Regions from separate parts of the Vibrio fortis genome, predicted to be linked through region 2. Evidence: predicted binding sites of a transcription regulator. Region 2 holds the regulator's gene; each other region holds the start of a gene.
What was found. The regulator CRP, encoded in region 2, controls carbon source genes, mostly activating them, when cyclic AMP is high. The targets are predictions, from matches to a motif close to TGTGANNNNNNTCACA.
Positions count from the first base shown of each region.

Region 1: a site for CRP is predicted at 2,631-2,646, ahead of OCV50_RS17285 (glycogen/starch/alpha-glucan phosphorylase). Genes of this name have one in related genera too.
Region 3: a site for CRP is predicted at 6,117-6,132, ahead of recB (exodeoxyribonuclease V subunit beta). Genes of this name have one in related genera too.

Region 1 is NZ_AP025488.1:594,642-605,126, reverse strand. It holds gene OCV50_RS17285 (glycogen/starch/alpha-glucan phosphorylase) at 1-2,451, opposite strand, end outside; gene malT (HTH-type transcriptional regulator MalT) at 3,019-5,727, shown strand; gene OCV50_RS17275 (DUF368 domain-containing protein) at 6,274-7,194, shown strand; gene OCV50_RS17270 (hypothetical protein) at 7,409-7,846, shown strand; gene OCV50_RS17265 (SCO family protein) at 7,843-8,433, shown strand; gene OCV50_RS17260 (copper chaperone PCu(A)C) at 8,490-8,945, shown strand; gene rsgA (ribosome small subunit-dependent GTPase A) at 9,398-10,465, shown strand.
Region 2 is NZ_AP025487.1:2,943,850-2,954,334, forward strand. It holds gene kefB (glutathione-regulated potassium-efflux system protein KefB) at 1-159, opposite strand, end outside; gene kefG (glutathione-regulated potassium-efflux system ancillary protein KefG) at 159-746, opposite strand; gene OCV50_RS13115 (ABC transporter ATP-binding protein) at 917-2,839, shown strand; gene OCV50_RS13120 (TIGR02444 family protein) at 2,836-3,324, shown strand; gene OCV50_RS13125 (hydrolase) at 3,480-4,457, shown strand; gene OCV50_RS13130 (YheU family protein) at 4,550-4,762, shown strand; gene OCV50_RS13135 (phosphoribulokinase) at 4,840-5,709, shown strand; gene crp (cAMP-activated global transcriptional regulator CRP) at 5,951-6,583, shown strand; gene OCV50_RS13145 (DUF1338 domain-containing protein) at 6,780-7,571, opposite strand; gene astD (succinylglutamate-semialdehyde dehydrogenase) at 7,775-9,232, opposite strand; gene astA (arginine N-succinyltransferase) at 9,265-10,284, opposite strand; gene OCV50_RS13160 (aspartate aminotransferase family protein) at 10,394-10,485, opposite strand, start outside.
Region 3 is NZ_AP025487.1:752,698-763,182, forward strand. It holds gene OCV50_RS03315 (YebG family protein) at 1-77, opposite strand, end outside; gene OCV50_RS03320 (LysR family transcriptional regulator) at 165-1,061, opposite strand; gene OCV50_RS03325 (TDT family transporter) at 1,219-2,214, shown strand; gene recC (exodeoxyribonuclease V subunit gamma) at 2,342-5,818, shown strand; gene recB (exodeoxyribonuclease V subunit beta) at 6,230-9,919, shown strand; gene recD (exodeoxyribonuclease V subunit alpha) at 9,919-10,485, shown strand, end outside.

The DNA.
Region 1 (10,485 bases), on a different replicon from region 2:
ACGTTTAACCGCTTCTAGTTTCCAAATGTTGTTCACGTAGTCGCGGATTGAGCGGTCTGATGTGAACTTACCAACCAACGCGGTGTTTAGGATGGCTTTCTTAGCCCAGCCCGCTTGGTCTTTGTATTGCTTGTCCATGTCTTCATGTGCTTTCACGTAAGATGCGAAGTCCGCCAGACATAGGTATGGGTCACCGCCATCTAGTAGGCTATCAAACGTTGCACGTAGTAGACCTGGTTGACCTGGAGTGAACTCTTCACCCGTTAGTAGGTCAAGTGACGCTTTCAGTAGTGGGTCTGCGTGGTAGTAGTCGTAAGGGTTGTAACCTTGCGCTTTCACCGCTTGAACACCATCAACGTCTAGGCCGAAGATGTAGATGTTTTCTTCGCCAACTTCTTCACGAATCTCTACGTTTGCACCATCCATCGTACCGATAGTTAGAGCACCGTTTAGAGCCATCTTCATGTTACCTGTACCAGAAGCTTCTTTACCCGCTAGCGAGATTTGTTGAGAAACGTCTGCTGCTGGGATGATGATTTCCGCCATGCTTACACGGTAGTCAGGGATGAATACCACTTTCAGCTTGTTACCGATACGAGGATCGTTGTTGATCTTCTCTGCAATCTTGTTCACCGCGAAGATGATTTCTTTCGCTAGGTGGTAACCCGGAGCTGCTTTCGCTGCGAAGAAACATACACGTGGCTCACACTCAAAACCAGGTTCGTTCAGGATACGGTGGTATAGAGATAGGATGTGCAGCAAGTCTAGGTGCTGACGCTTGTACTCGTGCAGACGCTTGATCTGTACGTCGAAGATAGCGTTAGTATCTAGCTCGATACCCATGTTCTCTTGAACCCAATCAGCAAGACGCTGTTTGTTTTCTTTCTTAACAGCCATGAATTCTTTTTGGAATTTCGCGTCTGTTGCGTACTGAGCGATGCCTTCAAGCTGCTCTAGTTTCGCTGGCCACTCAGAACCAATCTTGTCTGTAATAAGCTTAGATAGACCTGGGTTACAGAACTTCAACCAACGACGTGGCGTGATACCGTTTGTCACGTTAGTCAGTTTACCTGGGAAGATCTCGTTGAACTCAGGGAATAGGTCTTTCTTAACTAGCTGTGAGTGAAGCGCTGCTACACCGTTTACTTTGTAAGAGCCGATTACACATAGGTTTGCCATGCGAACCATGCGGTGGAAACCTTCTTGGATGATAGAAAGCTTCGCTTGCTTCTCACCGTCACCAGGCCACATCTTACGAACTTCTTGTAGGAAGCGGTGGTTGATTTCGAAAATGATCTCCATGTGACGTGGAAGTAGGCGCTGGATTAGCGACTCAGACCAAGTCTCTAGAGCTTCAGGAAGTAGTGTGTGGTTCGTGTATGCGAACGTGTTTGCACTGATGTCCCAAGCAGTATCCCAATCTAGACCTTTCTCATCGATAAGAATGCGCATTAGCTCAGGGATAGCGATTGTTGGGTGCGTATCGTTAAGCTGGATAGTCTCTTGCTTAGGTAGATCGGCTAGAGCAAAACCTGCTGCTTCGTGACGACGTAGGATATCGCGAACAGACGCTGCAGAGTGGAAGTACTGCTGCATTAGACGAAGAGTCTTACCTTTTTCGTGGTTGTCGTTCGGGTATAGAACCTTAGTGATGTTACCAGCATCGATTAGCGCGTGTTGTGCTTCGAAGTAGTCACCGTTGTTGAAGCTTGCTAGTGAGAATGGTGCAATAGCCTGACATTCCCAAAGACGCAGTGGGTAAACCGTGTCTGACTCGTAACCTACGATAGGGAGATCCCAAGGCATTGCTTTTACTTCCATACCTGGAACCCAAGTACGTACTTCGCGACCGTCTACATATTCCACTTCAACGTGACCGTAGAAACCGATGTGTTGTGCAAGCTCTGGACGAGCTACTTCCCATGGGTAGCCTTCAACACCACGCCATGCGTCTGGTGCTTCTTTTTGACGGCCATCTTCGAAAGATTGCTTAAATAGACCGTACTCGTAGTGTAGGCCGTAACCTACTGTTGGGAATTCTTGTGCTGCACAAGAGTCCATGAAACATGCAGCTAGACGACCTAGACCACCGTTACCTAGTGATGGGTCACGCTCTTCTTCTAGAAGGTCAGTTAGGTTTTGACCTAGCTCTTCCATTGCGTGAGTGATTTGCTCGTAAAGACCCATGCTAATCAGGTTGTTACCTGTTAGACGACCAATCAGGAACTCTAGAGATAGGTAGTTAACGCTCTTAGCGTTCTTAATCTTCTCATCGTTTTCAGTAGCAAGCAGATCAAATGTAGTAAGTTCTGCTAAAGCACGACCCATTGCTAGGTACCATGCGCGGCTATCCGCTGTTTCTACTGTAGTAGCGTAGGTTGCAGATAGGTGTTTCTTAACACTTTCTTGGAACGACACTTTATCAAAAGTTTTTTGCTGAGTTGCTTTCATTTCAGAAATCTCGCTTTTATTTGTTCTAATTCATCTGTGACATATCGTGCATGGTCACAATTAACTAAACATCATCCCGGTCTAACGGATGACTAGGAGTAGATGAAAGGGCGTAGGGGGCGTACTGACGTTGGGTTAGTGATCCAAATCTCATGTTCAGCTCCAGAATAAAAAATTGGAGTGATTATGATCACAAGCCCCCGTTCCATAACTTAACTTTGAATGATGAATTTTTTGTTTACCTATTTTCACTTTCTTGCGAGTTCTGATATTTAGATCACGAAATATTTTTCACGTTCTCATCTTTTTCACAAATTCATGTGTAGAAACGAGCAACATCACGATCACAAACCACCCCATTTAGTGATTAAAGTCACAATTAAAGGGCGTAGTTGGGTCAAAATATGCCACAGTGCAAGGTTTCTGAGGCTGATCATGGTCTGGGCCATTTTTCTTCACGTAACATAGCTTCAGAATTAATTCATGACGGCTTTTGTTTTGATGGTCGGTTAGACGCAATCGACTCTTCTTATAAAGACAAGGGCCATGGAATAGGTAACCTTCGACATGTGGATCCCGTCTAAACTGACTCGCCCAGGGCGATTACACAACGCAATCTTAAGACCACGCGTATTAGATCTGCTGCAAAATGCCGACTGCTATAAGCTCGTATTATTCCGCTCCCCTGCTGGCTATGGAAAAACTACCATGGCGGCTCAGTGGCTAGTTGATAAACCCAATGTAGGTTGGTACAGCATTGACGACAGCGACAATGATGCCTTCCGTTTCATCAACTACCTGCTTCAGTCTCTCAACAAGGCGACACAAAATGCTTGCCCTAACGCCCAGAAGTTAGCGGAAAAGCGTCAATTCTCATCGCTTCACTCCTTATTGAGCGAAGTATTCGCAGAGATGGCAAACTTTCACCATGAGTGCTTCCTTGTACTTGATGACTATCATCTCGTTAATAATGACGATGTGCATGAAGCCATGCGCTTCTTCTTAAAACACATGCCAGATAACCTAACGCTTGTTGTGACAAGCCGCGGTACGCCACCACTCGGTACAGCAAACCTACGTGTGCGCGACCTAATGATTGAATTAGGTAACGATTCATTGGCTTTCGATACTGAAGAAACCACCCGCTTCTTTAATCAACGTGTTACTGACGGTGTCGATGACACTACGGCAGGCAGTATCTGTGCCTATGTAGAGGGCTGGCCTTCTGCACTTCAGCTAATTGCCCTGCAAGCGCAACATCAAAAACGCACCCTCGCCCAATCGGCAGAGTCGGTTTCTCATTTTAATCATGCTCACCTTTGGGACTATTTAGTAGAAGAAGTATTTGATCTATTAGACAAAGAGACTCGCCATTTCTTAATGCAGTGCTCGGTGCTGGATCACTTCAATGACGAGTTAGTTTGTGCGCTCACGCAGCGTGAAGATGCTCTAGGTATGATTGAATCACTCAACCGATTTGGGTTGTTTATCTACCCACTAGAGGGCGAGAAAAACTGGTATCGCTTCCACAATCTATTCGGTGAGTTTTTGGCGCACGAGCGTCAAGCACGCATACCACAACAAGAGGCTGAACTGCACAACGCCGCAGCTCATGCTTGGCTCAAGCAGAACACGCCTCACCAAGCTCTTCGCCATGCACAAAGAGCCAATAATGCGGAGCTGATTGTACAGATCCTAGGCACTCACGGTTGGCAGATGTTCAACCAAGGTGAACTGTCTTCATTGGAAATGGCGATCAAACAACTGACACCGGATCAGCTTTACAGCGATCCTAAGCTCTCAATGCTACGAGCTTGGTTGGCACAAAGCCAACACCGCTATGATCAAGTTGGTACGCTGTTAGAAGAAGCGGAGTCTCAATATCAAGCACGTAATATTGAGCTCGACACTCAACAGCAAGGTCAATACAACGCGCTACGAGCGCAGGTAGCGATCAACAGCAATGAGCCTGAAAAAGCACTAGAACTCGCAGAGTTAGCACTGAGTCAACTCAATACCACCGTCTATCGCAGCCGTATTGTTGCGACTTCTGTTGTTGGTGAAGTTAACCACGTAATGGGTAACCTAAGCCGTGCATTGCCTATGATGCAGCAAACCGAAAAACTGGCGCGCCAGTATCAGGTTTACCATCAAGCACTCTGGGCAATCTTGCAACAGAGCGAGATCTTGATTGCGCAAGGTTATGTTCAAGCAGCATTCGAACTGCAAGACAGTGCCTTCAAGCTTATCGAAGAGCACCAGCTGCAGTACGTACCACTACACGAATTCCTATTACGCGTCCGTGCTCAGATCTGTTGGTGTTGGAACCGTTTAGACGAAGCTGAAGAGTGCTGTTACAAAGGCTTAGATATTCTAGGTCACCACTCACCAAGTAAGCATCTTCACAGCTACTCGATGCTTGCTCGCATTGCATTAAGCCGTGGTGAAATCGACAAAGCGGCGAAGTTTATCGATCAGATTCAACACCTACTTCGTCAATCCACGTACCACGTAGATTGGACAGCCAATGCCTCTCTTTCTCTGCTGCTATTCTGGCAGGTAAAAGGCGATAAAGATTCGATTCAAGATTGGTTAAACGTTGCAGTTCGTCCTGAATCAGCTAGCAACCACTTCTGCCAGCTGCAATGGCGCAACATAGTACGTGCGCACATTATGTTGGAGCAGTTTGAAGAGGCGGAAGAAGCATTAGTATTCTTGAAGAGCGAAGCAAAACGCTCTCACCTGGTGACAGATACCAACCGTAACCTAATCGTTGAAGCTGTACTTCGTATTCAAACCAACGACGAAGAGAGCGCACGTGTGCTGCTTGAGGAAGCACTGCACATGACGAACCAAACGGGTATGGTCGGTAACTTCCTTGTTGATGGATCAACGATTGGTCATATTCTTGATAAGCTGAGCAACAAACCAGGTCTAGGCGATCTAGAGCGACACCGTGCTCAACAAATCATGAAAGACATCTCAACCACACAGCGAAGCCGCTCTGTACACTTCGATGAAGACTTTGTAGAGAACTTGGTCAATCACCCTAACATTCCTGAGCTTGTACGCACCAGCCCACTCACACAGCGTGAATGGCAAGTACTCGGGCTTATCTACTCGGGCTTTAGCAACGAGCAAATTGCACAAGAGCTCGATGTGGCGGGTACAACCATCAAGACCCACATTCGTAACTTGTATCAGAAATTAAATATCGCTAACCGTAAAGAGGCGATCAGTACCGCTGAGAACTTATTACAGTTAATGGGATACTAAAGAAGATTCGAGATTTCGAAGGAAAGGAACAGCTAGTCGCCTATGGTGGCTAGCTTTTTTTTTGCTTATAAAACAAACAATACTGACTTACAGACAAAAAAATAGCCAACCGCAATATACGCGATTGGCTCTATATATGTGTGAACAAAAATCAGGTTCACTAACAACGTCAGTTGGCTAGGTGACCCTCGGCTTAAGAAGGGTCACTTAGTATTAAGCAGGATGCGTGCCAACTTTAAAAGGTCGATTTTTTGGGATGATATCGCAAAAAAAGCACCATAAACGATTCTAAATGTGCAAATTGCAATTGCATAATGCAAAGCAACGCAATCCGCATAAGAAATCAATTTCATTTAATTACGTAATATTGCGATTCAACATCAGTGGATAAGCCTATAAATTCGATTCCCAGAATGAATTTGATGACACAGCCTACCTTTGTTAAATGACCAAATAATTAAAGTGACGTCCCTGATTGCATATTCATACTTTTTTTACACCAAAGTTTGTATACTGCAGCAAACCATTATTAACTCTCAGAGACAAATGAACTACTTAAGTACTTTTTTTAAAGGCATGGCGATGGGTGCAGCAGACGTTGTACCTGGTGTATCGGGTGGCACCATTGCCTTTATTACTGGCATTTATGACACGCTTTTAGAAAGCATTCGTCGAATCAACCCGAGCGTTTTAGGCATTTGGAAACGCGATGGCTTTAAAGCTGCATTCAATCATATTAATGGCTTCTTCTTAATCGCTCTATTTGGTGGTGTGTTCACCAGCATTGCAACCTTAGCGAAACTCATCTCTTGGTTACTGGTCGCTCACCCTGTACCACTTTGGTCTTTCTTCTTCGGTCTGATATTGGTCTCTGTGTTCCATATTCTCAAGCAAGTTGAAAAGCGCGACGTAATACGTGGTTTATTCCTATTACTTGGTGTTGCGTTTGCCTACAGCATCACTGTACTTAAACCACTACACATGGAACCAACCAGCATTAATGTCATGCTAGCCGGTGCAATTGCAATCTGTGCCATGATCCTACCTGGCATCTCGGGCAGTTTCATTTTGCTACTCATCGGCATGTACACACCTGTGCTTGCTGCGGTAAAAGGGTTCCAAATCGACATCCTGCTGCTGTTTCTTTCTGGATGTGTGATTGGTCTTTTGAGCTTCTCTCATGTTCTTTCTTGGCTGTTACGCTCATTCAGAGATGTAACCTTAGTGTTCCTAACAGGCTTAATGATTGGCACGCTACCTAAGATCTGGCCTTGGAAAGAGACCATCAGTTGGCGCACCAACTCTAAAGGTGAACAGGTACCACTGATTCAAGAAAACTTGTCGCCATTTGATTTCGAAGCGGTAACATCGCAACCGTCACAGCTTGTTCTGGCTGTTATTATGATGCTTGCTGCAATTGCTTTAGTACTCGGTCTAGAGAAATTTGCAGAGCGCAGCGGTCACTAATAGAGCTTAAGTTAGCATGTAACCTAATCACCAAAAGCGAAGTGTCCAGCTTCGCTTTTTTGTATTCGATAAATAGACAAAGTTCATTCACCTAGCCGCAAATTCGAGCCAGGCAAAGCTTCTACCCTCCGCACAAAATTGTTTTTTGATACAAGCACGTACTGAGCTTTGTGATACCATCGCTTATCAATAAAATGGAATGATGAGAGCCCCTATGCACCCAGCACTAAAGGTTGCGATGGTAAGCGCAGCACTGCTTGCCGGCTTCTTTGGCCCACAACTACTCGAACAAATAAACCACACTTTAGATACGCACACCGAGCGTGACATCAGTCAATACTGCATGTTGAGCACACAGGAGTGCGATCAAGATTCTGTCACCATGGTGTTTGAGCACGATACGGCTCAGCCTCTGGTCCCTGCTACCCTAACTGTCACTTGGGATGGCACTAGTTCCGACCAACTTCAGTTGTCACTCAGTGGTTTAGAAATGGAGATGGGAACAGCAAGATTTCAATTAACACGCACCGAAGGGAATACCTTCCAAGGTGACGTAATTTTACCTGTATGCACCATGGATAAAATGACGTGGCTCGGTGAATTAACCGACGGGAATAATACGGTACACCCAGCAATAAGGATGGAAAGATGAGTAAAAACTGGTCACTCGCACTAGTCGTGGCGTTCGTACTAGGGTTCGGAGTTAAAACCTATCTCGATGAACAAAATAAAGCTCAGATGCAGCTAGAAAAAGAGCAGCAAATCTCAGCGACCACCCTGTTTGGTAAAGATAACAAACCTGTGGAAATCTTCGACGAAAGCGATACTCGAGTTCGAATTGTGTACTTTGGTTTTACACGCTGCCCTGATGTTTGTCCGACGTCATTAGCCATGCTTGCTGGCGCGCTCAATCAACTTTCCGAAGAAGAAGTCTCGAGCGTTCGTCCGATGTTTATCTCTCTAGACCCAGAGCGTGACGCTGCAGAAGCGTCTTATGAATACGCACAATACTTCCATCCGAATATGGAAGGCTTAAGCGGTCCACTTGATATTACAACTGCATTGGCTCACAACTATGGTGTGATTTTCCGTAAATCAGAATTAGAAGGCTCAGAGCTTGAGTACACGCTCGATCACAGCTCTTACTTCTATTTTTTAAAGCCTGATGGCACTTTAATAACCAAGGTTCCACATACACTTACGCCAGCACCGATTGTTGATGCCATCAAAAAGCTATAACACCTAGCAATAGCCGTTAACCATATTCAAATAGATTGTTTAGGGAACCAATAATAATGAAACTAAGAGCCCTCGCATTAGCAGGTATTCTGCTTTGTTCTGTCGCTCAAGCCAGTGACGTTATGATTCATGACGCCTACGCACGCGCAATGCCACCTTCCGCTGTAAATAGTGCCATTTTTACTACTCTGATGAATCACAGCGATGAAACTCGCACGCTGATTTCCGCCTCTACACCGGCAGCTGGGAAAGTAGAACTTCATGATGTAATCATGGAAGGTGAGGTCATGAAAATGCGTCAGGTTAAAAGTATTCAAATACCGGCGCAGGGCAGCACAGAGCTTAAGCCGGGAAGCTTACACATCATGTTATTTGATTTAGCTTCTCGTCTTGAAGAAGGGCAAAGCATCGCTCTGACTCTCAACTACGCGAATGGCGAGGCTCAAACCGTAGAAGTCCCAGTCAAAAAAGTGATGAATGGCATGAAGAAAATGGACCACTCTCATCATTAAATTAGAATTTCAGTTCAATTTCGCATAATAATTAACCATGACAGCTTCTCGTTGTCATGGTTTTTTGTTAAAGTCGCCAAGCAAATAAAAGTCGATTGGTATAACGTAACGTTGTACTCACGGCAATCAATAACTCACCAAGGAGAACATCGATGATTGTAATGAACCCACTAGCGCCCGTAGTAAAAGAAGCGTACTACTCGTAAGGCAACAACTACTTACTTCCCTTACGACCCAATAAGTTACTTCATCTGTACCTGTAACTTGTTATCCAGCACAGTGTAAACATCATTCGCACTAGGCTGAAAAATCTATTACCACCTTCTTTTACCCGGTTTGCGCTACAGACAAGCACAATACCCGGGGTCCTATCTATTGAATTCGACCCATATTCTCATTTTTTGACATCGCAATAACGCCAACAGCCGCGAATTGTATGTCGAGGTATAGCAATGAATTCTAAAAACGCATTTTCCGATCCAATCTCAATCGCACAACTTGGATGGAAACCTATTTTTCAACAACAACTAACACTTGAAGATTACGAGCAAGAAAACTTCGCAGCACGAGTGATCGCACATCACCGGAGTGGCTATACCCTTGCTTCTGAGCAGGGAGAGATCCACCTAGCGATTCACCATGCCCTACCCGCTATGACGGTTGGCGACTGGGTGATCCTCAAGCCAAATCAACAGTTTGAGCGACTATTGGAGCGCCAATCACTATTCAGCCGCAAAGCATCAGGGACTCGAGTCGCAGAGCAATTGATCTCGGCCAACGTGACAACTGTGTTCATCGTCGTTTCTTTGAATCACGATTTTAACCTAAGCCGCATTGAGCGTTATCTAGCGCTCGCCAATGAAGCAAAGGTTGAACCTGTCGTCGTCTTAACCAAAAAAGATTTGTGTGATGATGCAGAAACAAAAGTGAGCCAAGTTCAAAGCCTAGATCCGTTACTCATGATTGAAACAGTCAACGGCCTTGATTTGGAATCAGTTCAAGTTCTAGCGCCATGGTGTACCTCTGGTGCGACAGTCGCTCTAATGGGCTCTTCAGGTGTAGGCAAGTCGACAATCGTCAACTCTTTAATGGCTGAACAAGCTCAAGCAACAGGCGGGATTCGTGAAGACGACAGTAAAGGTCGACACACAACCACATCACGTTCGCTTCATCTTCTGAAAGATGGTGGCTTGTTGATCGACACTCCGGGAATGCGAGAGATACAACTCTCTGAGTGCGCTGAAGGCGTTAGTGAAACCTTCGCTGACATCGAAGAGCTTGCCATGAATTGTCGTTTCTCAGATTGCCAACATCAATCAGAGCCTGGATGCGAGATCCAACGCGCATTGAAGAGTGGAGAGTTAACTGAGCGTCGGTTTAACAACTACCAAAAACTACTTCGAGAGCAAGCTAGAAATAGCGCGACGTTGGCAGAGAAACGAGCGAGCTATAAGCAACTGACTAAGATGTATCGCAGTGTGCAAAACGAGGGTCGTTATCGAAAACAGTTTGATGATTAATAGGTATATTTATTCATTAA
Region 2 (10,485 bases):
ATCGCTAATTAGCCCAAGTCCCCAAGGGCCAATCGCCACACCCGCTAAAAGGTAGCCAAGAACAGACCCTAAACCTGCACGTTGAGCAATCGGCACGGCAACAACAGCAGCCGATAAGAAAATCACACTGCTTTGGAGGAATTCATTGGTTAATGCCATTACTGCGCCTCCCTTTGCTGCTCTTCAAGAAGCTGCAATGGTTCCCTTAACCAGTTTCGGTAAGACTCGGCGTGTTGATAACGTGTCATGTCTGATACATTTCGAGCCCAATGCAGAACCAAAGGCTCTAGCCAATGCATTTGACATAAGGCAGCCGTCAGCTCAAAGGGTTGCAAGATCTCTTGTAGTGGATATTTATTATAGCCCGAAGCACCAAATGCCTCCTCTTTACCGCCTGTCGTAATCACGCTGCGCCAGTACTTACCTTTCAATGCACTCTGTTCACCGAACGCAAATCCTTTGCCTAGTACGCGATCAAACCACTCTTTCAATAGTGCAGGACAAGAGTACATAAACAGCGGATGTTGAAAGACGATGATGTCATGCTCAAGGAGCAATTCATGTTCAAATGGGACATCGATAAAGAAGTCTGGATAGGCCGCATAAAGATCATGAATTTTAACATGACCGAGCGACTCTATTTTTTTCAGCATCACTTGATTGGCAATCGAGGTTTGGGGCTCTGGGTGAGCAAATATCACCAAGACCTTGGGTACTGTGTTATTTGTAGATAACAAATCACTCATTCCTTTGAAACATTCCTTACAGGGCAAACGGTGGCAATGCCAAGAAAATTCTAACAAAAGTTATTAATATGTTATTGGCATCATAACCCAATTTGCATTGTGATCGACTTTTATCTGGTTTCCGCCTACTATGCAGGCGTCTGTTCACCTCTTAATTCATTGCGATTTCTATGATTACTTTCTCGGATATTCAACTACTGCGCGGCGGTAAACCTCTGCTTGACCAAGCATCTGCGACTCTACACCCTGGCGACAAGGTGGGTTTAGTCGGTAAAAACGGTTGTGGTAAGTCCACACTGTTCGCTCTTATCAAAGACGAACTATCAATTGATGCCGGATCATTCAGTAAACCAGCACACTGGGAGCTGGCATGGGTTGCTCAAGAAACGCCGGCACTCGAGAGAACCGCAATAGAGTACGTAATTGATGGCGATCGTGAATATCGCGGTCTAGAAGAGCAGCTGATTAAAGCAGAACAAGCGGACAACGGTACCCTTGTTGCTGAGATTCACGGAAAAATAGAAACCATTGGTGGCTACAGCATCAAAGCAAGAGCCGCAGAACTTCTGGACGGTCTAGGCTTTAGCCAAGATCAGATGAGTTGGAATCTGACCCAGTTCTCTGGTGGTTGGCGTATGCGTCTAAACCTAGCACAAGCGCTATTGTGCCGCAGTGACTTACTATTGCTTGATGAACCGACCAACCACTTGGATTTAGACGCCGTAATGTGGCTAGAGCGTTGGCTACAAACCTACCCCGGCACATTGATCCTAATCTCGCACGATAGGGACTTCCTAGACCCAATCGTCAATCGCATTGTTCACGTTGAGAACCAGAAGCTCAACGAGTACACAGGTAACTACTCATCATTTGAGAATCAACGTGCCCAGAAGTTAGTACTGCAACAAGCGATGTACCAGAAGCAGCAAAAGCAGATGGCGCACATGCAGAGCTACATCGACCGCTTCCGCTACAAAGCTTCTAAGGCTCGCCAAGCACAAAGCCGTATCAAAGCGCTCGAAAAGATGGAGCAAGTGTTACCAGCTCAATTCGACAACCCATTCAGTTTCGAATTTAGAGAACCTGACGCACTGCCAAACCCTATCTTGATGATGGATGAAGTATCCGCGGGCTACGGTGATAACCTGATCCTAGAAAAGATCCGCTTGAACCTTGTTCCTGGTAGCCGCATTGGTCTACTCGGCCGTAACGGTGCGGGTAAATCGACGCTGATCAAGCTGCTTTCTGGTGAACTGAAACAACAAGCGGGTGAGCTGAGCTATTCGCAGGGTGTAAAGATCGGCTACTTTGCACAGCATCAATTGGAGACACTGCATCCAGAAGAGACGCCGCTGCAACACATGATGCAGATTGCGCCGAAGCATACAGAACAACAGCTGCGCGATTACTTAGGTAGCTTTGGTTTCCAAGGTGATAAAGCACTTGATAAGGTCGCACCGTTCTCTGGTGGTGAAAAAGCACGCTTGGTATTAGCTCTGCTGGTTTGGCAAAAGCCGAACCTACTGCTACTCGATGAACCAACCAACCACTTGGATCTCGACATGCGTCAAGCGTTAACCATGGCGTTGCAAACCTTCGAGGGCGCAATGGTGATTGTATCGCACGACAGATACTTACTGCGTGCAACTACCGATGACCTATATCTAGTGCATGACCGCCAAGTTGCACCTTTTGACGGCGACCTCAACGACTATTACAAGTGGCTGACTGATCAGCAAAAACTCGAGCGTAAAGAGGCTCAAGCGCAAGCTCCTGCTAAAGATGGTGCCAATAGCGCAGCGGCAAAGAAAGAGCAGAAACGTCGTGAGGCAGAGTTTAGAAAACTAACAGCGCCACTGCGTAAAAAGCTGACTCAGTTCGAGAAGCAGATGGACAAGTTCACAGCCGATCTTGAAGACGCTGAGCAGCAATTGTCTGATACTTCTCTGTATGAAGCCGAAAACAAAGCTAAACTTAATCAAGTACTCGCGCTCCAAGCAACAAGTAAATCTCAGCTTGAAGAGGTTGAAATGGAGTGGATGTCTGTTCAAGAAGAGCTTGAGCAGATGGAACAGGATATGGAAAACTTATGAGTTCAGAGCATGCGTCGACCACACTAACACTAGAGAGACTTTGGCAATTTAGCCTGAGTTATTATAGTGCTCGTGGTGTTAAAGATGCATGCCTAACCCTACAAAACCAATATCATGGCAATGTAAACCTACTGTTGCTCCTCAAATGGCTAGATGAGCAACAGCTGGCTTTCGAAAAGACTGAATGGCATCACATTCAACAATGCTTAGGTCGTTCAGAGTCGCTGCTTCTTAGCTATCGAGAACTGCGCAAACATCTCAAACCTCATGTAGTCGACTCACTTTATAGAGAAGCATTGCAATTCGAACTTCAGCTAGAAAAGCAGCAACAATCTGACCTTGTCGACTGTATCAATGGTCTTCCTCTAACATTGAACACCGATATACCCTTGGTATTGCAGTACTGCCGCCTACTCTCCGCCGAGTCACTTTATGAGTTCTTTTCAGAGCCACTGGCACCGGAAGAACACAGAGTAATAAACTAGACATCACGCTACTGCACTTAAGTTTCAATGCATTAGCTACGTCAATTCTTGGTCAACACTCATCACTCACCACTTGCACAGCTCGCCAAGATAGACCAAGCTCAAAGAGAAACGCGAGTGATATCTCAGCCCCAGAGAATGATGGAACCTCTACTATGACAATTTTTACCGCTGCGACTGGCCTATCTAACCCCCACCTTCAAACCTTAGTCCCTAGGTTTATTCGCAAGCAGGCGTTGTTCCACCCTCATTGGCAAACATTGGAAACACCCGACCATGATTTTCTCGATCTCGCATGGAGCGAAGACCCAAGCAATGAAGGTCTAGACCGCAAGCCAATCTTCGTACTATTTCATGGTCTTGAGGGCAGCTTTGAAAGCCCCTACGCTAATGGCCTTATGAATGCGTTCGCTGAAGATGGGTGGTTATCGGTAATGATGCATTTTCGTGGCTGCAGCGGTAAGCCCAACCGTCTAGCTCGTGCTTACCACTCAGGCGAAGTGGAAGACGCTCGCTTTTTCTTAAGAAACCTGCATGCTCAGTTTCCTAATAATCCTAAAGTGGCGGTCGGTATCTCTTTAGGCGGTAACATGTTAGCCAACTATCTGGCCGAATACGCCGATGATCCTCTGCTCTCTGCGGCCACTATCGTCTCAGCGCCGTTTGATCTTGCCAGTTGCTCAAGTCGAATCGAAAAAGGGTTCTCTAAGGTTTACAAGAAGTACTTGTTGAACTCACTTAAATCCAACGCACTCAAGAAAGAGAAGCTGCTTTCAGAAAAATTAGGCATCACAGCAGATACGATCAAGAAGATCGAGAAACTGTATGAGTTTGATGATCTGATCACAGCTCCTCTGCACGGATTTAAGAATGCTCAAGACTACTATGCGCAATGTTCTGCGTTGCCGAAGCTTAATCGCATCAAGCTGCCCACGCAGATCATTCATGCCAAAGACGATCCTTTCATGACCGATGATGTGATCCCTAAGTTCATTCTGCCAGATAACATCGATTACCGACTGTTTCAGAAAGGCGGACATGTGGGCTTTATTACAGGCAGTACCTTTAACCCTAAATTTTGGTTAGAAGAAGCTTTGCCTGCCTACTATGAAAGTATTCAGGATTCGGCATAATAGCGCCACAATAAGGTAAATTGACAGCGGCTATGCTGCACTCACTCACCTTTACAAACACATACCCATGAACATAAAAGAGAGATGTATTTATGATCATTCCATGGCAAGACATCGCGCCTGAAACTCTAGACAATCTGATCAAAGAGTTCGTGCTCAGAGAAGGCACCGACTACGGTGATGTTGAGATCTCATTGCAATCCAAAATCGACCAAGTGAAACAGCAATTGCAATCAGGGGAAGCGAGTATTGTTTTTTCTGAGCTGCATGAAACCGTCGATATCCAACTCACTAAACGCTTCTAGGCTGCCATAAAAAAATAGCCGTGTTATAGTGGAAAACGATTGCTAACAAGTAAGTTATTCTAACGACAAGGGTTGTCATGTCCGCTAAACATCCAATTATTGCGGTTACGGGTTCTTCAGGAGCCGGAACCACCACCACCTCAGAAGCTTTCCGAAAAATGTTCAACATGATGGACGTGAAGGCTGCTTGGGTTGAAGGCGATAGTTTCCACCGCTTTACTCGTCCAGAAATGGATGTCGAGATCCGTAAAGCTCGAGAGCAAGGCAAGCACATCAGTTACTTCGGCCCGCAAGCCAATGATTTTGGTGCGCTTGAAGAGTTCTTTCGTCAATATGGCAACGAAGGTACAGGGCAAGTTCGACGCTACCTGCACACCTTTGACGAAGCGGTGCCTTACAATCAAATGCCGGGTACCTTTACTCCGTGGCAAGAGATCCCTGAAAACTCGGATGTGATGTTTTACGAAGGCTTACATGGTGGTGTCGTCGATGGCGACGTCAACGTATCACAGCACGTTGACCTGCTGATTGGCATGGTACCCATCGTAAACCTAGAGTGGATTCAGAAGTTCGTCCGAGACACACGCGATCGTGGGCATTCCCGTGAAGCAGTAATGGACTCCATTGTTCGCTCTATGGATGATTACCTCAACTACATCACTCCACAGTTTTCGCGCACGCATATCAATTTTCAGCGAGTTCCGACTGTTGATACCTCTAACCCACTTAATGCAAAAGGCATCCCTAGCCTTGACGAAAGTTTTGTAGTTATTCGTTTGCGTGGTATCAAAAACGTCGATTTCCCGTATCTACTCGCTATGATTGATGGCTCATTTATGTCACGTCATAACACGCTTGTTGTGCCAGGTGGGAAAATGAGCTTTGCTATGGAGCTCATCGTAAGACCTATCTTACAACAGCTCATCGAAACGGGAAAAATTGGCTAACGGAATGGCATTCTGGTTGATTACTTTTCATACCGTGATCATGTGCACAATTTTGCGTAAAAAATCGTAGCTTGGTCACGATTAAAATCAAGAAATAGTGACTGAAAAAGGATACTATTCTTAACCGAAACACAAGATAGCTTGCAGCACAGAACAAGTGCTCTTATCCTAAGAAGTCAAATTCAGGCTTAGCTAAAATATGGAAAGCGGCAAGCATACCCTGCAGAGGAAGTGAGATATTATGGTTCTAGGTAAACCTCAAACCGATCCAACATTAGAGTGGTTCCTTTCACACTGTCATATTCATAAGTACCCTTCAAAGAGTACTCTGATTCACGCTGGTGAAAAGGCAGAGACCCTGTACTACATCGTTAAGGGTTCTGTGGCAGTTCTTATCAAAGACGAAGAAGGTAAGGAAATGATTCTTTCTTACCTAAACCAAGGCGACTTTATCGGCGAACTTGGTCTATTCGAAGAAGACCAAGAGCGTACTGCATGGGTTCGTGCAAAATCTCCTTGTGAAGTTGCAGAGATTTCTTTCAAGAAATTCCGTCAACTTATCCAAGTGAACCCAGACATCCTGATGCGCCTTTCTGCGCAAATGGCTAGCCGTCTTCAAGTAACCAGCCAAAAAGTTGGTGACTTAGCGTTCCTTGACGTTACTGGTCGTATCGCACAAACGCTACTAAACCTAGCGAAACAACCTGATGCGATGACTCACCCAGACGGCATGCAAATCAAGATCACTCGTCAAGAGATTGGTCAGATTGTTGGCTGTTCACGTGAGACTGTAGGTCGTATCTTGAAGATGCTAGAAGAGCAAAACCTAATTTCTGCTCACGGTAAAACTATTGTGGTTTACGGTACTCGTTAATCTCGATTGACCGAGCAAAAATTCAAAAGCCACCAAATGCAAATTTGGTGGCTTTTTCTTTATCTAGATACGAGATACGAGATACGAGATACGAGATACGAGATACGAATGAAACACATCAGGCTCTCGCCTTGTAAACATTCTCGAAGCGAAGCGTGCCCGAATCTTAGGGCAACGCCTGTGCTCGTATCTTTCTTTAACCGTTGGTGCTCTCGAAGATCTTATCCGCTGAAGCAGCAACAAATCCGGTATAAAGCTCGCCATTGGCCATTGGGTAGCGCTTAGCAAACTCATAGAAACCACCTGGAACCAACTCTACCCCTTCTGAGAACTCAACCTTAACTTTGTCAGCCATTGTTGATGATTGCTCTAGTAGAACCTCTGGAGAGCCTTTTACTTGGCCACCGACACTGTTGATTGTAAAGCCAGACGCACTCAGGTGATCATTCACAGCTTGTACTTCGGTGAACTCATTTAGCTGATTCACACTCACGGTAAAGTGGTTAGCACCGTAACCGTGCGCCGCCAACCAAGAAGCGTATTCGCTCTCTGTCGCCAGTTGTTTGTAATCTTGGAAATCCAAGTTCCATAAGCGACCACCGAATAGGAAATTTTGACCTTCTAGCTTGCTTGCATCTACCTGCGCTACCAACTTCGCAACAATCGCTTGTAGCTCAGGAGAACATTCTTCTACTTTCAATTCACTGATGAACACTTTTGGTTGGTTTGGATCTGGGTGTTCAAAGTGTTTAGCCACTAGCTTTTTGCTTTCAAACACGTAGTCACCACACGCTTTATAGCCAAGTGCCAAGAAGGGTTTAGCCAGCGTATCAATCCCCAAAGGTGCGACATTAAATGTACGCAGCGCGATGTGATCATTAATGAGGTCTTCCTCTTCTTTCAACAGCTGATGTACCTTCTCAGCGGATGGGCAGAGGCGTTCGATATAGTCATCCCACAGGGATTTGAACAGTAGATCGGGTGTCATGGTGACTCCTTGTCGGGTTCTAGCAAGCTAGAGGATTGGATTAGAAAATGAGAGGCTGCGACAAAAAGTCAGCAGCCATCAGCTTGTGACATACTTATTTATAATTATATCTCGCGGAGTCAGACGCCCTGCGAGTAATCCAAAAGGAGGCCAAACTTCCCTGCCTCCGATTGATGGTTTACGTTGTTAGTGATGATGAATGATTACAGTTCGATACCAGGACTAAATGTCGCTGGAAGCTGAGTCTCACCGCCTTCCATCGATGCCATTGGGTATGCACAGTAATCCGCTGCGTAGTAAGCGCTTGGACGTAGGTTACCTGAAGCACCTGGACCACCAAACGGTGCATCACCACTTGCTCCGGTCAGCTGACGGTTGCGGTTAACAATACCCGCGCGGATATGGTCAACAAAGTATTCCCACTCTGAATCATCTGTCGATACCAGTCCTGCAGACAAACCAAAGCGAGTATCGTTCGCCAGTTCAACGGCTTGCTCAAGTGACTGGTAACGAACTACTTGTAGCAATGGACCGAAGTACTCTTCATCTGGCAGCTCGGCAATGTTAGTTGCATCGATAATGCCTGGAGAAACAAACGCCGCTTCGCCCGCTTTTGCTTCCACTAGGCTTACACCACCTAAAGATTGCAGGTTTGCTTGTGCATCCAGAATGAACTTAGCCGCTGCTTCTGAGATCTGTGGACCCATAAACGGTGCAGGCTCTGCGAAAGGTTGGTCGACACGAATCTTCTTAGTTGCCGATACTAGGCTATCGAGCAGTTGATCGCCCTTCTCGCCCACTGGAACATACAAACGACGTGCACAAGTACAACGCTGACCCGCACTGATGAAGGCTGACTGGATGATGGTGTATACCGTTGCATCCACATCACCAAAGTGTTCACTGATCACCATAGGGTTGTTACCACCCATTTCTAGTGCCAACATCTTACCCGGTTGACCAGCAAACTGACGGTGTAGGATATGACCCGTGTTAGCACTGCCGGTGAACAGCACGCCATCTAAGCCTTTCGCATCCGCTAGAGCAATACCCGTCTCTTTAGCGCCTTGAACAAGGTTAATTACACCGGCAGGTAGGCCAGCCTCTTGCCAAAGCTTCATCGCAAACTCACCCGTCCACGGTGTCTGCTCCGATGGTTTGAATACAACTGTATTACCCGATAGCAATGCAGGTACGATATGACCATTAGGCAAGTGGCCCGGGAAGTTGTAAGGCCCAAATACTGCCATAACACCTAGAGGGCGGTGACGCAGGACGATCTGGTTGCCCGCAGCTTCACGTGATGATTCACCAGTACGGTCGTGATATGCACGAATTGAGATAGCAATCTTGCCTGCCATTGCACCGGCTTCAGTGCGAGTTTCCCAGATAGGTTTACCCGTCTCTTTAGCAATGATTTGTGCGATCTCTTCGCTGTTCTCTTTCACTTTTTCCGCGAACTTAAGCACAATCGCTTCACGCTCGGCAAAGCTAAGTTTCTTCCAAGTTAAGAACGCTTCGCGCGCCGCAGCGACCGCTGATTCAACTTGAGCAGGTGTCGCACTGTCGCCCTTCCATACTACTTGGTTGTCGTATGGGCTTACTGATGTCATCGCTTCGCCTTGACCGGCTACCCATTGCCCTGCAATCCACTGAGTCATACTTCTATCCTTCTTTGACTAACCATCGAGCTCTATTGAGCCAACATACGAACAAAATCGCCTTCTTTAACTTCCAATGCCTCGGCCACATTTGGCGCAAGGATCACTTTACCGCTCGCTTGGTCATAAGCACCTTTAGCAGCGACCGCTCGGAAGTTTTCAAATGAGGTGTTACCAATCAGGTAATCTTGAGAGCTTGCATGCTCACTAATTTCAACCTGAGCACGAATCGAGTGGCGCACTGATTCAATATTACGCAAGTCACACTCAACCGTTGGGCCTGCGTCGAAGATGTCGACATAACCACGGTTGGTAAAGCCTTCACGCTCAAGCAGTTTCAATGCTGGACGTGTTTTATCATGCACTTGACCAATCACGTCTTGAGCTTCTTGGCTCAATAGGTTGATGTAAATTGGTAGTTTCGGCATAAGGTCAGCGATAAAGCCTTTCTTACCGATACCCGTTAAGTAATCTGCCAACGTGAAGTCGATTGAGAAGAAGTGCTCTTGTAGCCACTGCCAGAACGGAGAGTTACCTTCGTCGTCCGACACGCCACGCATCTCCGCAAAAATGGTTTCAGAGAAACGCTCTGGGTGCTCAGCCATTAATAGGAAACGACACTTAGACATTAAGCGACCGTTTAAACCTTTACGGTAATCAGGGCGTAAGAAAAGCGTACAAATCTCACTGCAACCTGTGTAGTTATTGCCAAATGTCAGTAGCTTAACGACGTTATTTACTTTAAGTCGTTGCGACGAATGCACCACTTTACTGATGTGGTAAGAGTAAAAAGGCACGTCCCAGCCAATCGAGGCTTCAATACCAGTCGTGCCAGCAACTTCCCCAGTTTCAACGTCAAAACCTACCATTAGGTAACCTTCGTCACCCGGCTCAGTGACGTTTTCTTTGGCAAAGCTATATTCAGAGTGTGTAATTCGATTGGTTAACAGTTCTTCATTAACCGGAAGTGATGTGAATCCATGTCCTGATTCGACCGCACATGTGTGTAGCGCATCGTAATCAGATAATTTAATTGGGCGTACAACAAGCATCATTATTCCCTCCAGATGCAAAACAGGCCCAAAACATTAAGCTTGGGCCTTGAGCTGTGCGTCATGAGATCGCTCTTGTGGCGATCATTTCTATGACGCCGCTTGAGGCTTATACTAGCGAAGCAATTGCTTTATCTAGTTTTGCTAAGCCCTCTTCAATTTCTTCTTTAGTGATCACAAGTGATGGTGTGAAACGAACCA
Region 3 (10,485 bases), 1.1 Mb from region 2:
TCAGCTTCGGCTTTAGAGGTAAAAGTCATTTTCTCTTCTCCGTTGCGTTCCACCACGTACTTGACGATAACAGCCATGGTTAATCCTCTAAGTTTGATAAATTTTACTGGCTTTTTATACAGTTTTAGTGGCTAAAAGTCCAGTTACCAGCCCTGATAGAAGTATCAATCTTGATGTGTCGCCCACTCTTCACAATAACTCATGAAGGATTTGAGAAGTGGACTCTGATATTTGTCTTTATGAACCAGCATCCAAAAGCGACGTTTCATATCAAGAGGTACATTAATGACCTTGACGCGACCATCTTTGATGGCAGGCTCTGCCGCCAGTTTTGACAAGCATGCTAGACCTAACCCAGCGGAGACCGAGTTGATGATCGCCTCAGTAGTGTTGAGCTCAAAGGATTCATACCAATGCTCGATACGGGGTGCGACGGTTCGAAGGAAAAACTCACGCGTCCCTGACCCGGACTCTCTGAGGATCCAGTGACTGCTCTCAAGCTCTCTTAATGGCACTGATTCCAATTGAGCCAGTGGGTGATTAGCGCTAGCGACAATACACATCTCATCGCTGCTAAATTGGCTTGAAATCAGCTCTGGATGTAAGGTCTTGCCTTCGATAAGCGCAATGTCCAGTTCATAATCGACCAGCTTTTGGCAAATAAGAGCGCTGTTGGAAATAAACAAACTTTGTTCTTGATGCTGAGTTTGTTCGCGAAAACCAGATAAAATAAAGGGCGCAACTTGATTGCCAATTGTGTCACTGGCACCGACTTTGAGTAGTCCGCTTAAGACTTGATCATCATTAAAAAGGGCATCAATGCTTTCTGCTCGATGGAGAATTTCATCAGCCAGTGGCAACAGCTTTTGCCCCTCTTGGTTGATAACCAGCCGATTGTTAACACGATCAAACAGTGAGTGGCCAAGTTGTTTTTCCATCTCACCGAGAGCCATGCTTACCGCGGCCTTTGATAAAAACAGCGCTTCAGCTGCAGCGGTCATCGTTGAGTGTTGGGTGATGGTGACAAAAACTTTGAGTTGTTTAATGGAAATATTAGCCATCGATTTTCTATCAACCTTTGAACGAGTACATTATGTTCAGAACTATTGAACAGTTGTTATATATAATTGGATATAACTTAACAAATCACAAGCGTAATATGGCCTCAACAAGCTGATGAGTTCGCAAATAAGTGAACAAGACCAAAGAGAGGCTGACATGATTCAACGACTAAAATACAGATTAACCGGTGCGCCGACGCCTATGGCAGGCTTAGCGCTTGCTATCGCCAGCTTAGGTTGGTGTTGGGATGGGGTGTTAGTATCTCAAGGTCTACTGCAAACTCCGGGTTTAGTTCAGTGGATTAGTGCCGCGATTGCAGGCGTTTTGTTGGCTATTTTAGCTGTAAAATTTCTGGTTCACGGGCATTTGCTTCGTGAAGATCTTGCGCACCCAGTGGTGGGAAGTGTTGTCCCGACGTTTGCGATGGGATGTATGATCGTATCGGCGTCACTTGACCCTATTTCACTGTTCCTAAGAGAGTTAGTGTGGCTACTTTCAGTTGGTTTGCATGTGGTGTTTTTGGTGAGCTTTTTGTATCACCGAATTAAAGAGTTTGAAGTGCATCATATGGTACCAAGCTGGTTTGTTCCGCCTATCGGTATTGTGGTCGCAGATGTATCTTTTTCTGGAAACCCAACACTTGCCCCAGTGGCGCATGCAACGCTCGTTTTTGGTTTGATGCTTTATGCTGTGATGCTGCCGATGATGATCTATCGCTTAATGTTTCGCCATGAAATTCCAGATGCAGCTAAACCTACTATAGCGATTATGGCAGCTCCTGCGAGTCTCTCTTTGGCTGGGTACTTGACCGTTACTGAGACGCCGTCGCCAGTTATTATTGGTCTGTTATTTGGTATTGCGGTTCTAATGACATTCATTATCTATGTGGCATTTTTTAAACTGCTTCGCCTGCCATTTAGCCCGGGCTACGCCGCGTTTACCTTTCCAATGGTGATTGGCGCTACCGCGTTGTTTAAGTTGGCTGCGTGGATGCAAAATGTGGATATCGATGTGCAATATGTTAACCAAGTATTTAGTCTCGCGTACATAGAGCTTATTGTTGCCACGCTGGTAGTGGGTTATGTAGCGGTACGTTACTACATGAACTACAAACCACATCGCGTTATGGTCAGCGTAACTGGTCGATTGTAAGGCGGCTCAGTTCAAAAGATAAACAGACCTTAAGCTTTTGGTATTTCATAAGCTTATATTGCTCATCCAAACTCAGCACTTATGCTAATCTGGCAGTATATTGTGGCAAGATTAGCGTGAGTGCACTTTGTTTACTGTTTACCATTCCAATAAAGTTGATACTTTAAAAATTCTCCTCGTTCACTTGATTAAGAGTGATCCTCTGGCTAACCCATTTGATAAAGAGCAAATCTTGGTCCAAAGTCCAGGTATGTCTCAGTGGCTGAAAATGGAGTTGGCTAAAGAGTTTGGTGTTGCCGCAAACATTGATTTTCCGCTTCCCGCTACCTTTATCTGGGAGATGTTTACCCAAGTCCTGCCTGACGTACCCAAGCGCAGTGCCTTCAACAAAGAGTCGATGACTTGGAAGCTGATGAGCATTCTGCCCGCTAAGCTCGACCATCCTGATTTCTTGCCGCTTCAGCGCTATTTGGAAAGTGACACCGATAGCTCAAAGCTTTATCAATTGGCTGAGAAAATTGCCGATATTTTTGATGGTTATTTGGTATATCGACCAGAGTGGATGGCAGCTTGGGAGGCTGGTGAACCAGTAACAGAACTTCAAGATGCCGAAGGTCATCAAGAGCATCCTTGGCAGCCAATTTTATGGCAAGCTTTGTACCAACAAACCCTGTTTCAAGGTCAGTCAAAGTACCATCGTGGCAACTTGTACCATGACTTTATTGAAGCGCTCGCACAACAGAAAGGTCAGCTTTCCCATCTTCCAAAGCGATTGTTTGTATTTGGTATCTCATCACTACCGCCGCGCTATATGGATGCGCTCAAGGCAATGGGTGAACACATTGATGTCCACTTGATGTTCACGAATCCATGTCAGCACTACTGGGGTGATATTCGTGACAGAAAATACCTAGCAAGAGTCGAAGCGCAGCGTCGTAAGCAGTTTGCTTTGGTCGAGGGCTTGCCTCAATTAGAGGGTGAAGTCTCGCCATTAAAAGATGGCTTAGAGGCCAATGTTGAAGATGAACTGCATACGAGCCAAGCAATGGGCAATAGCTTGCTGGCATCTATGGGCAAGCTAGGTCGAGATAATCTGTATTTATTGTCTCAGTCTGAATGTGAAGAGCATGAATTTTTCATTGATGTTGAGCGCGATAGTCTATTGCATCAGCTTCAAGCCGATATTTTAGAGCTGGAAGAGCATCAAGATGATCATATCCTCGATTCGAGTACACATAAGCAAAGTATTGCTCTTGGTGACCGGTCGTTAACGGTTCACGCTTGTCATAGCCCGATGCGTGAAGTGGAAGTGTTACACGACCAGTTATTAGCGATGTTTGATGCAGATTCAAGCTTAAAGCCACGCGACATTATCGTGATGGTGGCCGACATCAACGCCTACAGCCCAGCGATTCAAGCGGTATTTGGTAATGCGCCGGGTGAGCGCTACATCCCTTATTCAATTTCAGACCGTACGGCCGATCAAGAGAGCCCAATCTTAACTGCATTCATGCAGTTGGTGGCGCTGCCAAAGAGTCGTTGTTTGGCTTCCGAATTACTTGAGCTACTTGAAATCCCTGCGATGATGGCGCGCTTTGATATCGATGAATATCAATTCGAACAAGCCAAACAGTGGGTTGAAGAGGCGGGTATTCGCTGGGGTGTTGATGGCAGCACCGCGACAGAATTTGACCTACCCGAGACACAGCAAAATACTTGGCTGTTCGGTGTTCAGCGTATGCTGCTTGGCTACGCAATGTCGGAATCAGCAGGATTGTTTGAAACCGCCGACTCATCGATTGCTGCATACGATGAAGTGCAGGGCATGAGCGCAGAGCTTGCGGGTAAGCTCGCGCATTTTATTGATCGTATTACCCATTATCGACAGCGCCTAAACCAGCCACAATCGATTGAGCGTTGGCGCGAGACCCTGTTGAATTTGATCGATGACTTCTTCAGCGTAGAGCTAGAAGGTGAAGTGGTATTGAAGTCGATTCGTGATGCCCTCGGGCAACTTAACGAACAGCTTGATGACGCCTTGTATGAGCAAGACCTATCACCAAGCATTGTTTATCAGTACTTGAACAACAAACTCTCAGGAGCGCGTATCAGCCAACGCTTTTTAGCAGGGCAAGTGAACTTCTGTACTCTGATGCCAATGCGTTCGATTCCATTTAAAACAGTGTGTCTGCTAGGAATGAACGACGGTGTTTATCCTCGCTCTATGCCACCAGAAGGCTTTGATTTAATGAACGGTCGCACTCGTCCGGGGGATCGTTCTCGCCGCGATGATGACCGTTATCTGTTCTTAGAGGCAATGCTATCAGCGCAAGAGAGTCTATACATCAGTTATGTTGGTCGCTCTATACAAGACAATACAGAACGAGTTCCGTCCGTCTTGGTGTCTGAGCTTATCGAATATTGTGAGCAGAACTACTGCCTACAAGGCGACGAAGCTCTGGGAAGCGATGAATCTGGGCGCAAATTAAGCCAAGCGCAAATGTTTGAACACACCATGACGCCATTTAGTCCGAGTGCTTTCATGCCGTCTCAAGACAATACCCAGCTCAGTTACGCTAAAGAGTGGCTGCCTGCCGCTAATCGAGCGGGGGAGCGTAGTGGCGAATTCAATCGTGCGTTAGAAGATTATCTTGCAGGGGCAACGTACCCTCTCGAGCTTGATCTGGTTGAGTTACAGCGTTTTTGGCGTTTACCTGTTCAATACTTCTTCAATCGTCGCCTCAAGGTGGTATTTGAGCCACCGTTGCCTGTGATGGAAGACGATGAGCCATTCGTGTTGAATGGCTTAGAGAGCTATCAACTTAAAGATGCACTCTTACAAGTATTGATTGATAACCCTCAATCACCGGATGAAGCCATTCGCCACTTTGTCGCGAAACAGAAAGCGCAAGGTCGTTTGCCAGTTGGGGCATTTGGTGACATTGAGTTTGAGACCAACCGAGTTCAGGCGGAAGAGTTAGCCAAAGAGATCCAATTCGTTACCGGTGCTCCGAAAGAAGATCTAGAGGTGAATATCACGATAGATAGCCTCGGCGAAGGAAAACCGGTCAAGCTGATTGGTTGGCTTACTCATCACTATCAATCAGGCTTAGTGCGTTATCGCAGTGGTAAAATTCGTGCGCAAGATTACCTTGCTGCTTGGATTGATCATCTGTGTTGTAGTGTGATGGGGAACCCTCAGACAACGCATATCATTGGCTATGACAAAAAAGAGGGGGTAGTGCATCTCACGCTTAGCCCTCTTAACGACATTCAAGCAGCAAAACAGACTTTAGGTGAACTTGTTCGTCTGTTCTATCAAGGCATGACTCAACCTCTACCATATTTCCCTAAAACGGCACTGGCGGGCGTTGAAGCTGGCTTTGGCCGAGGAAAATGGGTTGATGATGAAGAGAAGTCTTTGAAGAAGATGGCTGATACATTCAACGACAGTTATGCCTTTACCGGTGAAGGGCGCGATAGCTACATCTCACGTATTTGGCCGAAGTGGGATGAAACATTAGCGGCAGAAGCAAGGCTCTACTCAACACTGGTCATGCAGGCAGCGCGCTTTGCAGCGGTTGATCCCAGTGATCAAGAGTAACAGTGGGCGATCGCTAAGATCGCCACAACTCCATCTACAGGGCCGATCACGCCAATGGGTACTGGAAACCAATAGTGGTTTCAGAAAAAGTGTAGAACAGATGAGAGAAGTGCTGGGAAGTCAGGGAATTGAAAGCACAGGAATTAAAGTGGCCGCCAGTAAATCATTATTAGTGTAGGGCGTTCGCTGTACGGCCACAGGTCAGAGGGACCATTATTCTTTTGGTTCTTCGGCGGCGAAAAAACAATCGCTAGCCTAAACTCGTGGGCGCATAGTAACGATGCGTACCAAATTGATCCGTGAGAGAGATCGCACTCCCTAATAAGATATTGGTACCAGACCAGATTTGAATGACGTTTTTGATACTAGGTCACATTTGTAACAGAATAATTAAGAAGAAGGCAGCTCGGTATGACTACCACAAATCGTGATCTCGCTATCACGCCACAAGCGCTTAATACCATGACGTTTCCTCTGCATGGAGCGCGATTGATAGAAGCTTCTGCGGGTACGGGTAAAACCTTCACGATAGCGGGTTTGTACCTGCGACTTTTGCTTGGTCACGGTACATCTGAGTCCGGTGTAAATGGCGAAGAGCCGAGTAGGCACCAGCAGCCGCTAACAGTCGATCAGATTTTGGTGGTGACCTTTACCGAAGCGGCAACAGCGGAGCTCAAAGACCGCATAAGGAAAAAAATACGCGCTGCATATATATCATTTTGTAGAGGCGTTTGCGTCGACTCTAAAGACCAATTTATCAAGGACTTACTTGAAGAGTACGATGATGCCAAGAGAGCATCTGCAGCCGAAACATTACTTAACGCCGAAAGGCAAATGGACGAAGCGGCGGTGTACACCATTCACGGCTTCTGTCAGCGTATGTTGACTCAGAATGCATTTGAGTCGGGCAGCCGCTTTGACAATGAGTTCGTAACCGATGAAAGTCATCTTAAAGCGCAAGTTGTTGCGGATTACTGGCGTAAACAGTTCTATCCACTTCCGCTGCAACTGGCTGGCGAAGTGCGTAATATTTGGGGTTCACCCTCTGCGCTATTGGCAGATGTGAACCGTTACCTGACAGGCGCGCCGTTAAAGCTAACGGTGGAGGCGATGTCTGGCGACCTGCAATCTCTACATAATAGCAACCTAGATAAAATCAAAGCGCTAAAAGCACAATGGCTAGCATCTCAAGAGGATTTTCTGCCAATTATCTCAGGCTCAGATGTCAATAAACGCAGCTATACCAAAAAGTCATTGCCTACTTGGTTGGAAGCGGTAACGACATGGGCGCAAAGCGAGACTCACGATTATCAGTACCCAGATAAACTGGAGAAGTTCGCGCAATCGGTGCTTAATGAAAAAACGCCGAAAGGCACCGCCCCTTGTCATGACGTTTTTGAGGCGATCGATACGTTTTTAGCGCAGCCTGCGGATATGAAAGCACCGCTGTTAGCGCATGCGATTACTCATTGCCGAAACATGCTCGCGGCAGCCAAAGAGCAGAAACAGTGGCTCTCATTCGATGACCTACTGACTCAACTCTCAGCTTCGATTGATGTTGATGAACAGTCACTGCTGGTGGAACGAATTCGTACACTTTATCCGGTTGCGATGATCGATGAATTCCAAGATACCGATCCACTGCAATACAGCATCTTCAGCCGTATTTATCTGAATAGCCCACAATGTGGCTTGTTTATGATCGGTGACCCGAAACAGGCGATTTACGGCTTCCGTGGTGCAGATATTTTTACCTACATCAAAGCGCGTAACCAAGTAAGTGCTCACTACACGTTAGGCACCAACTGGCGTTCAAGCGCAGATATGGTGAGTGCGGTGAATCAGGTGTTTAGTCATTCTGATAGTCCATTTATTTATGACGATGACATTCCGTTTTTACCTGTTGCTTCAAGTCCAAATGCCGATTTGCGCCAATGGACTCTTGGTGACAAGGTTCAACCGGCCGTCACCTTTTGGTTGCAAGAGACAGAAGACAAGCCATTGCCTAAAGGGGAGTATCACGCTGCCATGGCGGAGGCGACCGCGAGCCAAATTCAAACCATATTGACGGCTTCGCAGGAGCAGCAAGCGCATTTTGACAACGGCAAAGGTCGCAAGTCGATTCAGGCGGGTGATATTGCAGTATTGGTGAGAACAGGTAGTGAAGGGCGTTTGGTGAAGACAGCTCTCGCAGAACAAGGCATTGCCAGTGTTTACCTCTCCAACCGAGATAGCGTGTTCGTCAGTTTAGTTGCTCAAGATCTTCAGCGTTTACTGCAAGCGGTATTAACGCCAGAAAATGACCGAGCTCTCCGCGCTTGCCTAGCGTCTGAATTATTTGCCCTTGATGCTGCGTCACTCGATCAACTGAACAATGACGAAGTGGTTTGGGAAAATGCGGTTAATGAGTTCCGCGAATACCGAAAATTGTGGTTACAACGCGGTGTGCTGCCGATGTTACGTGCAGTGATGAGTAAGCGCCACTTAGCAGAGCGATTACTAGAAGAAGAGAACGGCGAGCGCGCATTGACCGATTTAATGCACATTGGTGAACTACTGCAGCAAGCGAGACAAGAGTTAGACAGCGACTACGGACTGCTGCGTTGGCTCGCAGAAGCGATCATTGATGCGCAGAACGGTTTGGGTAGCAATGAAGATGATATTCAGCGTCTTGAGTCAGAAAGAAACTTAGTTCAAATCGTTACTATTCATAAATCCAAAGGCTTGGAATACGATTTGGTGTTCCTACCGTTTGTAGCAAGCTACCGAGAAGCGAGTGAAGGTAAATATTACGACCACGCTACAGACACCACTGTTCTTGATATCACCGCTAGTGACGGGGCGTTAGCACAAGCCGATAAAGAACGTTTAGCCGAAGATTTGCGTTTGATCTACGTAGCGCTCACTCGTGCTGTTTACGGCTGCTTTATTGGTATGGCGCCACTGCGTAAAGGACGCTCAACCAAAGAGCCGACTGGCGTGCATTTGAGTGCGATGGGCTATCTGGTTCAAAATGGAAAAGAGTGCAGCATTGCAGAATTACAGCAAGCTCTCTCGGGCTTAGAAAGTAGTAATGACAGCATTACGTTGAGCGAGACGCCGACACAACATGAGCAGCCTTTTTTTGCTAAATCAGAGCCTCAGCCTGATCTACAAGCTCAAGAGTTGAGTGCGTCGATTGACCGTGCGTGGCGCATTACCAGTTATTCAGGATTAGTGAAGCAAGGCAGCCATGGTGCAAGTCATGACGCAAGCATGGAGGTATCGGGCTTTGATATCGATTCTGCGGATGAGCAGGACGAAGGGGAGTTGATTGAGCCAGAGCGTTCTATCTTTACCTTTCCTCGTGGTGCTAGGCCAGGTACGTTTTTGCACACCCTATTTGAAGAGGTCGAGTTTACCGAGCCTGCGACCAGCGATCACAATACGCAAGTGATCACTCACTTACTGGAACTTGAGCAGTACGAACTAGAATGGTTACCCGTTCTACAGCAATTGGTTGATACTGTGCTCAACACCGCTTTAGATGGCAAAAAGCTTAAGCTAAGCGAGAAAAATGCGTCTCAGCGACTGGTTGAGATGGAGTTCTTATTGCCTATTGAGGTTCTCGCTTCTTCCGAGCTTAACCGTGTTATTCAGTATCATGACCCTCTTTCAGCGAAAGCTGGAGACCTTGGCTTTCACACAGTGCAAGGTATGTTGAAAGGCTTTATCGATTTGGTGTTTGAACACGAAGGCAAATATTACGTGCTCGACTGGAAATCGAACCACTTAGGCGATGATGTGGCGGTTTACCATGGCGAGGCTCTGAAAGGTGCCATGGCTGATCACCGATACGATTTACAGTATCAAATTTATGCCTTGGCTCTGCATCGCTTCTTACGCAGCCGCATCGCTAATTACAGCTACCAAGAGCATTTTGGCGGTGTTTATTATCTGTTTTTGCGCGGTATGGATGGACAATCTCAGCAGGGAATATTTTCCGCTAAGCCAAGTGAAGCCATGCTTAACGAAATGGATCAATTGATTGACGGTAAAGTTGTCGATCGCCAAACAACACAGTCAAATGATGACCAAGCTGGACAAATGGAGCTTATATAATGACACCCATTGATTTACAACAAGCGCCATTGATGGATGTGCTGAAGCTATTGGCAGAGAAAGGCACGATTCGCCAGCTTGACTATCAATTTGCTCGCTTTATTGCACAGCAAGCGAATGGTTACTCACAAGAGGCCGATACCGCTCAACAGCTTGGCTTTCTCGCCGGCGTGGTTAGTCATGAGTTAGGTAAAGGGCATATCTGTATGCAGCTGACAGTAAGTGATCACTATCAATCGAATACACCTGCTGACTTAGCGCAGTTGCTCGGCCTTTACGGAGACGCGGCACTACAGCTCAATCAACGTCTGTTGAGTGTGGATTGGCCAGCTATTTTGAACAACTCAAGCTTGGTCGGCACCAGTGCGGCGTGTGTTAAGCCACTCATGTTTGACGGGCAACGTGTTTATCTGCAGCGTTATTGGAACTATGAAGTGGTGCTGGCTGAGGCTCTCAATCGCTTGAGTCATCCGGTTGAATTTGACCTCGAACAGAAGCGTGCACTGACACAAACGCTTAGTCAGTTATTTGCTCGCAGTTATCACTTTCTTTTTAACGCACTGGTT